Regions from separate parts of the Bacillus sp. THAF10 genome, predicted to be linked through region 2. Evidence: riboswitches for the same ligand, from Rfam matches in the RefSeq annotation. Region 2 holds a riboswitch; each other region holds the start of a gene.
The links. Region 2 has a riboswitch for S-adenosylmethionine ahead of metK (methionine adenosyltransferase). Riboswitches for the same ligand answer to the same signal wherever they lie in the genome.
Positions count from the first base shown of each region.

Region 1: another riboswitch for S-adenosylmethionine. It lies ahead of FIU87_RS19915 (LLM class flavin-dependent oxidoreductase); the one in region 2 lies ahead of metK (methionine adenosyltransferase).
Region 3: another riboswitch for S-adenosylmethionine. It lies ahead of FIU87_RS17285 (methionine ABC transporter ATP-binding protein); the one in region 2 lies ahead of metK (methionine adenosyltransferase).

Region 1 is NZ_CP045403.1:3,901,468-3,905,726, forward strand. Features, by position in the region: gene FIU87_RS19905 (YjiH family protein) at 1-627, shown strand, start outside; gene FIU87_RS19910 (ATP-grasp domain-containing protein) at 675-1,637, opposite strand; gene FIU87_RS19915 (LLM class flavin-dependent oxidoreductase) at 1,679-2,710, opposite strand; SAM riboswitch class I at 2,796-2,898, opposite strand; gene FIU87_RS19920 (hypothetical protein) at 3,445-3,942, opposite strand.
Region 2 is NZ_CP045403.1:3,126,292-3,130,550, forward strand. Features, by position in the region: gene abc-f (ribosomal protection-like ABC-F family protein) at 1-1,159, shown strand, start outside; gene metK (methionine adenosyltransferase) at 1,356-2,555, opposite strand; SAM riboswitch class I at 2,732-2,895, opposite strand; gene pckA (phosphoenolpyruvate carboxykinase (ATP)) at 3,239-4,259, shown strand, end outside.
Region 3 is NZ_CP045403.1:3,336,094-3,340,352, reverse strand. Features, by position in the region: gene FIU87_RS17300 (MFS transporter) at 1-445, shown strand, start outside; gene FIU87_RS17295 (hypothetical protein) at 566-901, shown strand; gene FIU87_RS17290 (diacylglycerol/lipid kinase family protein) at 959-1,849, shown strand; SAM riboswitch class I at 1,931-2,047, shown strand; gene FIU87_RS17285 (methionine ABC transporter ATP-binding protein) at 2,149-3,174, shown strand; gene FIU87_RS17280 (methionine ABC transporter permease) at 3,167-3,823, shown strand; gene FIU87_RS17275 (MetQ/NlpA family ABC transporter substrate-binding protein) at 3,843-4,259, shown strand, end outside.

The DNA.
Region 1 (4,259 bases), 780 kb from region 2:
ATTACTGTCGCAGTGGCAGGATTAGTCGCAGCCATTATCATGCCTAGAATTCCGCCTTTATCCAGAAAGCCTGATACTTACTACAACGGGGAAGAACAGAGTGATAAAGAACTAATTCCATCTGGCTACTCTCCACTAAAATGGGGGTATAAACAAGCGGTAGAACGCGCTTCTCAAAATAAAAGTGTTGGAGCGTTCTTCCGTGATGGCTTCCGCAACGTCCTTGATATGTGGATGGGTGTAGCGCCAATCGTGATGGCATTTGGAACTATCGCATTAATTTTAGCGGAATTCACTCCGCTATTCACATGGCTTGGGATGCCGTTTATTCCTCTATTACAGCTTCTACAAATACCAGATGCCCAATTAGCATCTGAATCGATGATTGTTGGTTTTGCGGATATGTTCCTGCCATCTGTACTGGCAACAGACATTCCAAGTGAACTGACACGCTTTGTAATTGCAGCAGTGTCCGTCACTCAGCTTATTTATCTTTCTGAGGTAGGTGGGGTTATTTTAGGATCGAAAGTACCTGTATCACTATGGGAGCTTTTTGTTATCTTTATTTTACGTACCCTCATCACGCTGCCAGTTATCGCATTAATGGCACATTTATTCTTCTTTTAAACATAAAAAAGCCTGGACGTTCCACAAGACGTCGCAGGCTTTTTTGTTTACTTTTGAGGGTGTAGCGTTTTTTCGCTAACCTTTACTAGCTCGTGACCTAACAGTGTCGCAAGCTCGAGCATACCGAATCTTCCGGCAGCTTTTTCTGCATCTGCATTGTAGTTTGTGTTGGTGTTCACGTCATAGGTGAAAATCTCACCGTTTTTGTTACGGATAAATTCAATGCCCGCCACTTGGATGTCATTGTCTTGCAAAAACTGTTCATATTTTTCAAGGATTGGATCGTTAAAGCGATCAATAATTTGGAACTTTGGTTTTTCCTCGACCTCTTCTCCAACTGGGCAAAAGAGATCTCCGATTTGGCAAGCATCTGCTGGGCACAGCTCAAAGCCTTCAGACGTATCCACCTGTACTGCATAGACAAATTTCCCACCAATAAACTCACAGCGCGTGATATACGGCTCTGGGGCCTCGATGTATTCCTGAATGAGGGTAATCCCGTCCACAGGCTCTTCAAAATTCGGACCTTGAAGGTATTCTTCTAAGGCAGCTGTGGAATGGAATAATTGCACCCCAAGCCCTTTTCCTGCGCGATTATGCTTCGTGATAAAGGAGGTTGTGCCAATTCTCTTTGCCGCATCTAGAATGTTTTCCTTTCCAACTGCCGCAATCGTTTTCGGTGTTTTCACCCCAGCTTTTTCAAGTGCAGTATATTGATTCACTTTACTTAATTCTAATTGTAGTGCCCTGCTGCCATTCCAAACTTTTCTATCATGGAATTCCAACCAGCTTAATACCGCACCAGTCAGTTCCGGAGCAAAACGATGGTTTCTCGTGTGCGAGGAAGCACTCATCCGGTTATAAAAAATCCCTTCTGGTGGTGCCTCTGTCAAAGGCACGATCCCCTCATTCAAATGCCACTCTTCATAGGGTAGTCCAAGCTCCTCCAAGCGATTGGTAAGGTGAGTGGTCCATTCTCTATTTTCATGAATAATATAAATCTTCTTCACGGTGTCCGCCTCCAATTTCTGCATAAGTTGTTTCAATCATTCTATTTTTTGTTAACAAGGGGCATCACTTGGTTCGCAAAGCGCTCCATTTCCTCCAGCTGTGGGGAAAATTGAAGCAAGAGCAAATCAACGCCTACAGTCTCGTATTCTTTTATTCTTGCAGCAATTTGTTCTGGTGTACCGACTAAATTTGGTCGCAGTCCACGGTTTGATACCGAATAATCCTGAAGCTGTATTTGTTGCTCCAGCTGGGATTTACTTGTGAAATCTTTGAAGCCCGCGTAGGCAGCTGATTCTTTTACATGCGTAATTCTGGCTAGCTCCTCTTGCGCTTCTTCCTCCGTGTCACGGCAAATCACATAAGCCGCCATACCAAAGGATTGAAAAGGGAGCATATTCGCTTGTTCTCTTCTAGATTTCATCTCAGTGATTTTTACAGAGACCTCTTCCGCTGTGCCGCCATGCATCACATAGGCATCACAATGCGACGTGATAACCTCCTTGCCCTTTGGACTTTCTCCACCAGCATAAAGAATCGGATTTGGCCGTTGCACAGGCTTTGGAAATAGCTTGGTGTCCTTGAGCTGATAAAATTGTCCTTCGTAGCTAAAGGAATCCTCCGTCCACAGGCCCTTTAACACATCAATAAATTCTTTTGTGCGATCATAGCGTTCATCATGCTCGGTAAAAATCGCCCCATATTGACGAGCTTCCTCTTCCCACCACGCTGACACAACATTGAGGGTGAAACGTCCATTACTAATGTGGTCGATATTTGCCGCTGCCTTTGCAGCTATGGCAGGGTTATGAAAGCCGGGACGAATCGCAGTCATAATTTCCATTTTTTCCGTCACTGCAGCAAGCGCAGCTGCCGTCGACCAAGCCTCCAGCATATCTTCCTCAGGTCCTTTAATATCATTTAAAAACAATTCAGCAATCAGCGTCGTATCATAGCCAAGCTTTTCCGCTTGCTGTATCACTTTCTTTGCATACTCAAACGTGGGAGGCATTTGCTCATCCTCCACATTCCGTAGCCACCCACCAAATATCGGCAGCCAAAACCCAAACCTCATCGCTCTTCGCCCCTTCTGCATTGTCTTTTTGACAAACAAAAAACTTCTCCGATAAGAAGAAGTTTGAGTATAAAACCGTCACATCTGCTTATCTCTCAAGAACGTTTGTCTTGCTGGATTTAGCACCTACACATACGTGTGGTTGCCGGGTTTCACAGGGCCAGTCCCTCCACCTCTCTCGATAAGAAGTCTTACTATTAAATTAATTTAAATTAATCCTATCACGAAACTAGGGTTTCGACAAGTCTTTCGTGTGCCTAAATAACACATTGGACTATTCATGGTAGGGCAACTTTGCTGAAATTTGTTTTTTTGCGGATAAGTCCTTCGTTTTGAAGGATAAACTCCCATTTCTGCGGATATTCCCCCTATCCACAATTTCCTTAACATAAAAAAAGGCTGGGACAAAACTTAAAAACACAAACAAAAAGACGAACAATAGTAATGCCGACATTAAATACCGCTATTGATTTCCGTGCAAGACTTCGCTTTCCGCGGGTGACCCGTGAGCCTCCTCGGCATCGCCTGCGGGGTCTCACATTGGCCACTTCTTTAAGCAGGAGTCTACGTCTTGCTCTCCAATCAACCGCTGGTGTCGTCTAAAGAGTAAAAGCATATTTTAATACTAAAAAAAACCGAACTGATTTGATCAAATACTCAAATCAGTTCGGTTTTTACTTAGGCTAAAACACTTTTGTCCCAGCCTCCAATAATTTTTATCGAAAAGTGTCTTTTTAATAAAGATCTTTTCCAAAATTAGGAGCGAGGAGGCCGACGCTTTCAAACGTGGCACCAATTTTTTCATGAAATTCACCTAATGCAGCTTCCATATCTGCTTTGTCTTCACCTGAGCTAATCGCCGCAGCACGTTCCTCAAAATAAAGCGCCAAAAGCTCAATCGAATCCTTCATATCCGTTTGAAGTGCAGAATTAATTTCGGCAGGAACTTCAATTCCCCTTAATTCGTTTGCAATGCGATTACTTGCTTGTACTGCTTCATCTCGGTCACCAGTCTCCCCTTGAGATACCTCATAAGCGGAAACCGTTTTTACATGCTTTCTCACGACTGAGATCATTTCCATCTGCAGGTTCATTAAGTAATTGATATGATCTTCCCCATTTTCCTTTTCACTTGTGGAGGTAGCGGGTTCTGATTCTGTTTTTAACGTATCATCAGAACAAGCAACTAAAACAAGCAAGCTTCCTAAAATAACACTAATAATCCATTTCATATATATTAAATTCTCCTTTTTTTCAGGTAGTCTCTTTCCTAAAAGGTTGGTGCTATAAACCTGGAAAAAGTTCGCTTTAAGACTTTTCCAATCTTTATGAGAAGAAAAATTGCCACGTGTTTAAATTTTCGTCAACGATAAGAAAACGAAAGCGACTTTGATCTCGCGTGCATTACCTATAAGCAGTAGCAAGTAGTTTACGTAACCAACCTTCAGTTAAAAGTACGACAATAGTGTACTAGGAATTTGCTGCCATGTATAGGTTTTTTTATTAAGCTCTTTTCTAAAAGGTTGGTGCTAAATATAAGGTAAAAGGC
Region 2 (4,259 bases):
CACAAACTACTCTGGTTTTGTTAAGGAAAAAGAAGAACGTTTACTACTGGAGTTTGCCGCCTATCAAGAACAACAGAAAAAAATCAAAAAGATGAAAGAAGCGATTAAAAGATTAAAAGAATGGGCCAATCAAAGCAACCCGCCAAACGCCGCCATGCACCGTCGTGCCAAAAGCATGGAAAAGGCATTAGATAGGATAGAAAAGCTTAAGCGCCCTACACTGGAAAAGAAAACAATGGGACTTCAGTTTGATGGAGGCGATCGTAGCGGCAAGGACGTGGTTGTTCTAGAAAGAGTGGGGAAATCATTTGGCAATAAAAGGCTGTTTCAAGAAATTAATCTTGCCATTTATTTTCAAGAAAGAGCGGCAATAATTGGGCAAAACGGCTCTGGAAAATCCACGCTTCTAAAAATAATGCTCGGTGACCTTCCCTCAGACAGTGGTCATGTTCAACTTGGTAGCAACGTGAAAATTGGTTATCTGTCTCAGCATGTGTATGAAGATAACCCTAATCAAACGCTAATCGAGGCATTTAGGGAAGACATTTCTATCACACTAGAACAAGCAAGACATGTGCTGGCCAAATTTTTGTTTTATGGAAGTGCTGTATTTAAAAAGGTAGAAAATTTGAGTGGTGGGGAAAAAATGAGACTTCGACTGGCACAACTGATGCATCAAGACATAAACCTGTTGATATTAGATGAACCCACCAACCATCTGGATATCGATTCAAGGGAAGTACTTGAAGATGCTTTGGAGGACTTTGATGGTACCATCCTTGCTGTTTCTCATGACAGGTATTTTTTAAATAAATTCTTCGAAAAAACATGCTGGCTAGAGGAAGGTAAGCTAACTATCTACGAAGGAAATTATCAGTATGCGAAGCAAAAACGGGAGGAAAAACTCTCCCTTATAGTGACTGAGCGACAAGAACGTAAAAAGAAAATCAGTGTTTCTCCAAAACGAAAAATAACTCCAGAGCCTTCATTAGAATGCTTGGAGCAACAATTAGAGAAGATAGAACATGACATTCTGCTAATTGAGGAAAAGATGAGTGTGGAACAGGATTTAGAAACTCTGCAGCATTTACAGCAAGAGCTGGAATCTATGGTAGCTCAGCAGGAACAAATTTATCAAAAGCTTGAAGAAGTAATATAGAAAGGCTCTTTTCTAGAAGATTGTTGTTTTTCCTTCTTTATTCGAAGAAATATTGCCACATGTTTAAATCTCCCTCCACGAAAAGAGCACGATAGCAACGTTGATTACGGATGTCATATCTATACGCAACAGCAACAAAATTTACGAATACATCCTATAGAAAAAACCCCGCCAACACAGCGGGGTTTTTTCTATATTATGCGTTTGCTTGCTCTTTCAGTGTGTCAGCTTTGTCTGTTTGCTCCCAAGGAAGGTCAAGATCGTTACGGCCAAAATGTCCGTAAGCAGCTGTTTGCTTGTAGATAGGACGACGAAGGTCTAGCATTTTGATGATTCCAGCTGGACGAAGGTCGAAGTTATTACGTACAAGCTCCACTAGCTTCTCTTCAGAAACTTTGCCAGTTCCAAATGTATCAACGGCAATGGAAACTGGTTGTGCTACACCAATTGCGTATGCTAATTGAACTTCACATTTGTCAGCTAATCCGCTTGCTACAATGTTTTTCGCTACATAACGAGCAGCGTAAGCACCAGAGCGGTCCACTTTTGTTGCATCCTTACCAGAGAATGCTCCCCCACCGTGACGAGCATATCCACCGTACGTATCAACGATGATTTTACGTCCTGTTAAACCAGCGTCCCCTTGAGGTCCACCAATTACGAAACGGCCAGTTGGGTTAATGAAGTATTTTGTGTTCTCATCAATTAACTCAGCAGGTACGACAGGCTTAATCACGTACTCTTTAATGTTGCGTTGAATACGGTCTAGAGAAACCTCTGGGTGGTGTTGCGTAGAAATAACGATGGTGTCGATGCGAACAGGCTTATCGTTTTCATCATACTCTACCGTTACTTGCGTTTTTCCATCAGGACGTAAGTAAGGAAGAACATCATCTTTTCTTACTTCTGTTAAACGACGAGATAGCTTGTGAGCAAGAGAGATTGGAAGCGGCATTAATTCTTTTGTTTCATTGCACGCAAATCCGAACATTAAACCTTGGTCACCAGCACCGATTGCTTCGATTTCCGCATCAGTCATTTGGCCTTCACGCGCTTCTAACGCTTGGTCAACACCCATTGCGATATCTGCAGATTGCTCATCAATGGAAGTTAAAACTGCACAAGTTTCTGCATCAAAACCATATTTTGCACGCGTGTAACCAATACCTTGAATGGTTTCACGTACGATTTTTGGGATATCTACATAAGTAGAAGTTGTAATTTCTCCAGCAACTAATACCAATCCTGTTGTGACAGATGTTTCACACGCCACACGTGCGTTTGGATCATTTGTCAGGATAGCATCTAGAATAGAATCAGAAATTTGGTCACAAATTTTATCCGGATGTCCTTCCGTTACGGACTCAGAAGTAAATAAACGACGTTGCTTAGTCATTAAAAAAAGTTCCTCCTTTTGTAGATGAAAAGCAGCTTACCCCTCTTCACGTACAATTGTTATAGTTGATACGGATCTCAGTTCCTATGTGATGTACGTTGTTAGCTTGTGTAAAAATAGAAAAAACCTTCCCACAAAATTTGAGGAAAGGTTTAAGTTCGAGAATCAGCCTTTCACTCTTATCGGTCAAGGTCTGTGCCTTGCTCAGGTTTAGCACCTTTTCTCAAGCGACCATACTTGGTCTAAAAATCATAGCGGCGTGCTATTTCGCGCTCGCTCATCCTTTGAGCAGGTTGCTGGGTTTCATAGGGCCTGCCCCTCCACCAGCTCGGAATAAGAGTATCCGTTCAAGGTTTTATATTATCGTAGGAAAACCTTCTATGTCAACAAAAAAGACAAAGAATTCGACAAGGAATTACAGGAAAAAAATACATGCCTTCCATTAGTGTTTCTTTAGATTCGCCAACACTATGAAAACATGTTACTCTGCTTGTAGAACAAATGAAATAAAGCGGTTACATTACCGTTGAATAAGCCTTTTTTTCACAAAATGTTAACGATTTACGATTTATTTTCATAAAATAACCTAATTAGTATGGACTATTAAGTTAAATGTGTTATACTTTTTAACAGATAAGAAAAACAACTAATTTAATATATAAATTGAAGGAGAGTTATCCATGATGAAAACGGTTGGTATCGATAATGGGTTGACAAAATTAGTTTACGGAAGCAATGTTCAGGTACAGCTGTCTGTTCCTCAATTAGTGGAGAAAGTCTTAAGCCGAAACGAAGGCAGCTTAACATCAACTGGTGCTGTCGTGGCAACGACTGGCAAATACACGGGTCGCTCCCCTAAAGATAAGTTTATTGTGGAAGAAGCAATCAGTAAAGAAAAAATTGACTGGGGTAGTGTAAATACTCCTATTTCTGAAGAAGTTTTTGACGCTTTATATCATAAAGTACTTTCATACTTAGAACAAAAGGATGAAATTTTTGTCTTCAAAGGCTTCGCTGGTGCAGATGAGAAGTATCAATTACCAATCCAAGTTATCAATGAATTTGCATGGCACAACCTTTTCGCACAACAATTGTTCATTCGTCCAGATGAAGAACAGCTGGCAAAACATGAAACCGCATTCAGCGTCATTTCTGCCCCAAATTTTAAAGCAGACCCAGCTGTAGATGGTACTAACTCTGAAGCTTTCATTATCATTTCCTTCAGCAAGCGTATTGTCCTGATCGGTGGTACAGAGTATGCAGGAGAAATGAAAAAGTCCATTTTCTCTGTAATGAACTACTTACTACCTGAAAACGGCATCATGCCAATGCACTGTTCTGCAAATGTTGGTCGTGAAGGTGATGTCGCCCTATTCTTCGGTTTATCCGGTACTGGTAAAACAACCTTATCCGCTGACCCTAACCGTAAGCTTATTGGAGACGATGAGCACGGATGGTCAAACACTGGTGTGTTTAATATCGAGGGTGGCTGCTATGCAAAATGCATCGGGTTAACTCGTGAAAAAGAACCACAAATTTTCGATGCCATCCGCTTTGGATCTGTTTTAGAAAATGTGGTCATTGACGGTCAATCTCGTCTCGCTGATTATGATAACTCTACCTTAACTGAAAATACACGTGCTGCGTACTCCCTTGATGCGATGACAAACATTGTTCAACCAAGTATCGCAGGACACCCAACTA
Region 3 (4,259 bases), 210 kb from region 2:
TGCAGTTGCCATGATTATTGGACCTGCAGTCGTAAGAAGGGTAGGAGAAATGCGAGCGGTTGTTATTTTGCAAGTACTGTCGCTTCCGTTTATGCTCATCACTGCTTTCACTCAAGTTTTTTGGCTAGCTGCACTTGGCTTTTTATTTAGGCAAGCCTTAATGAATGCGGCCAATCCAATCATTTCCTCCATGATGATGGACAAAGTGGATAACTCTTTAAAAGGTTTTGCTAATTCCATGAATCAAATGGTGTTTTCACTAGGTTGGGCAAGTATGGGGCCGGTTTCAATGGGCATTGTCTTAGTTTATGGGGAATATTGGGGATATTCGATTGTTTTCTCCATTACAGCTGTTCTTTATTTGACAAGCTCTATCTTCTTTTATTTGATGTTTAGGGAAAAATCGACGGTAAGTATAGCAAAAGCCGTTGTTAAGACATCATAGACTGACATATTTCTTGGGAAATGAAGAACAATTATCGGAAATTATCGGTAATTGTTCTTGTTATTTTAAAGGGTTTTTCTTTTGCGAAGAGGAATATTTCTTATAAAGGGGGTGGTTGGTGTGGTAAAAGAAATTCTGGAAATGTTTCTAAAAAGAGCGATGGCAAAATCGCATTTAATGGAAATTTTACCGTATTACAATGTCTGCTGCTGCCTGATTGTAGATGGAGAGAAGTTCATTTTTTCTGTTACCAAAAACCAATTACAGCTAGAAATAAAGCCAGTCTCCATTGACGTTAGTATTGAAGGATCGCGGGAAGAGGTCGTGAAAATGCTTAACGGAACTAAGATGAGGGATCTCAAGAGTCTCCAGTTTAAGGGGTCGTTTAGACAATATCTGCTGATGGATTCATTGTTTACCTTAGTAAACAAGCCAGTGCAAAAAGGCGTGAGCTAAAAAGGATAACCTACTGCTTATAGAGAATATAAAGGGTAGAAAAAGAGAAAATAGGCGGTGGGTTTTTTGTATTTTTTTATTGTCAACAAGATCTCAGGTAATGGAAGAGGTCTTAAGGTTTGGACAAAAATAGAGAAGTTAATGAAAGAAAAAAGGGTAGATTTTCTTGTAGAATATACAGAAAAGCAAGGACATGCTAAGGAAATCATTGGAAAACTAAAAAAAGAGGTTTCAGCTGTTGTGGTAATTGGCGGAGATGGAACGATTCATGAGGTCATAAATGGTTTAGTATATAAAAATATTCCTCTGGGCGTAATTCCATCAGGATCGGGAAATGATTATGCAAGAAGTATGAACATTCCCTTTGCACCTCATAAAGCATTAGAGCGCATCCTTACCTTTGAAGCTAAAAAGATAGATATTGGGAAGGCTGGAGATAGATATTTTCTATCCATAGCTGGGATGGGGTTTGATGGAAAGGTAGCAGAGGTAACAAATGCATCCTCATCAAAAAGCTTCTTAAATAAAATTCGCCTTGGAAGTTTAGCATATATCGTAAATATTTTTAAAGTTCTATTTACCTATCAACCTTCTGATGTTGTAGTTAACATAGACGGCAATGAAAGGATTTATAAAGATGTATGGCTCATTGCCATGGCGAACCTGCCTTATTATGGGGGCGGGTTAAAAATATGTCCAGAAGCGGATGCCCGCGATGGAAAGCTGGATATGTGTGTAGTTTCTGGGATCAGTCGCTTTGAGCTTTTGTTTGTATTTCCCCTAGTAATTAAAGGAGCACATGTAAAACATCGTCATGTTAGTATGACGAGGGGACAGAAAGTGTGTCTTAAACAAACAGGTAAAATGGTACTTCAGTGTGATGGAGAAATTATTAGCCACGAAAAATTCAAATTTAAAATAGAGGAAAAAGCACTAAATGTTTTATAGAAAGTTTTTAGTTGACAGTCTAATTATCACCATGATACGATAGCAATCGTTAATTCAAATTACCCAAACTTTATATTTTATCTCTTATCGAGAGTGGTGGAGGGACGTGCCCGATGAAACCCGGCAACCGTCAACAAGTAATTGTTGAAATGGTGCCAAGTCACACAAAGCGTTATTAATTGCTTTGGCAGATGAGAGGAAGGACCCTTTACATATAATCCTTTCTGCTCATTTGGCAGAAGGGATTTTTTAGTTTGGGGTACGCTAACTAGAGGACTATGAGAAAGCAGGTGTAGGTTTTGATATCACTTCAAGGAGTTACAAAGGTTTTTAAAACTAGAAACGGTCCCGTTACAGCCGTTGATAATATAGATCTATCCATTAATCAAGGAGAAATCTACGGAATCATTGGATATAGTGGAGCAGGAAAAAGTACCTTGATTAGAATGTTAAATGGATTAGAAACGCCAACTGATGGTGTAGTCGATGTTGCTGGAAGAAATTTCGGGAAAATTAAAGGCCCTGAGCTTCGTAAGGCACGCCAAGAAATCAGCATGATTTTTCAACACTTTAACCTATTATGGTCGAGAACAGTAAAAGAAAACATCGCCTTTCCCTTAGAGATTGCAGGTGTAGGACGTTCGGAACGAAATCGAAGAGTGGATGAATTAATTAAACTCGTTGGTTTAGAAGGTAGAGGAGATTCTTATCCATCTCAGTTAAGTGGAGGGCAAAAACAGCGGGTTGGAATTGCCAGAGCACTAGCGAACAATCCGAAAGTTCTCTTATGTGATGAAGCAACTTCTGCCTTAGATCCACAAACAACAGATTCTATTTTAGAGCTGCTTGTGGACATCAATAAACGATTGTCCTTAACGATTGTGTTAATCACTCACGAAATGCATGTTATTCGAAAAATTTGTCATCGTGTAGCAGTGATGGAAAATGGAAAGGTTGTTGAGCAAGGGGATGTTCTTCACGTATTCCGAAAACCAGAACAGGATATTACGAAACGTTTTGTCAAACAGGTAACAGAGCCTGAAGAAACACAAGAAACCATCGAGCATTTATTAGCAGAATATCCACGTGGGCAAGTGATTCAATTAACCTTTGTTGGGACTTCTGCCGAACAGCCGTTAATCACAAATTTGATACGTAAGTTTCCTATAGAAGTAAACATTGTGCAAGGGAAAATATCACAAACGCAAAATGGAGCATATGGTTCTTTATTTGTTCATTTAGATGGTGAGCAGGAAGAGCTTGAACGTGCCCTTGATTTTATTAAAGAGCAGCAAGTGGAGTTGGAGGTGATCACACATGCTTGAGCGGGTAAATTGGGACAAGATGTGGGATGCTACCGTTGAAACGCTTTATATGAGCAGTATCTCTGTTGTCGCTACGTTTGTTTTAGGAATCGTCCTTGGCTTACTGCTTTTTTTGACGGCTAAAGGAAACATATGGCAAAATCGTTTCATCAATGGTTTGGTCGCTGCTTTTGTTAATATATTTCGTTCTATTCCCTTTGTAATTTTAATCTTCTTATTGATTCCATTCACAAGAACGATTATGGGTACGATTATTGGGGCTAATGCAGCGCTGCCAGCTTTGATAATTGGTGCAGCACCTTTCTATGCAAGGATGGTAGAGATTGCTTTACGTGAAATAGATAAAGGTGTCATCGAAGCAGCTCGTTCCATGGGGGCAAAGACTACAGAAATCATTTGGAAAGTATTACTTCCGGAATCGATGCCAGCTTTAGTTTCGGGGATCACAGTTACAGCTATCGCGATTGTCAGTTACACTGCGATGGCAGGCATTATTGGAGCAGGTGGACTTGGAAACCTGGCCTTCTTGGATGGATTCCAACGTAATAATTGGGAAGTAACATTAGTATGTACCGTCATTATTTTAATTATCGTATTTATCATCCAATACATTGGTGATTTAATAACAAACAAATTAGACAAACGTTAACAGAAAGAGGGATGTACAGATGAAAAAGGTAATAAGTCTTTTTGCAGTCTCATTATTAATATTGGTTCTTGCTGCATGTGGAAATGGGGAAAAAGAAGGTGGCTCCAAGATAGAAGAAGGAAAATTAGTGATTGGTGCATCTAATGTACCTCACGCAGAAATTCTTGAAGAAGCAAAACCGTTACTTGAAGAAAAAGGAATCGAACTGGATATCCAAACATTTACCGATTATGTTATTCCAAATCAAACACTTCGTGATGGGGATATTGACGCAAACTTTTTCCAACACGAGCCATATTTAAAATCGCAAATTGAAGAAAATGACTACGATTTTGTAAGTGTAGGCGGCGTTCACATAGAGCCAATTGGTGTGTATTCAAAGAAATATGACAGCCTTGAGGATCTCCCAGAAGGTGCGGAAATTCTGATGAGTAAC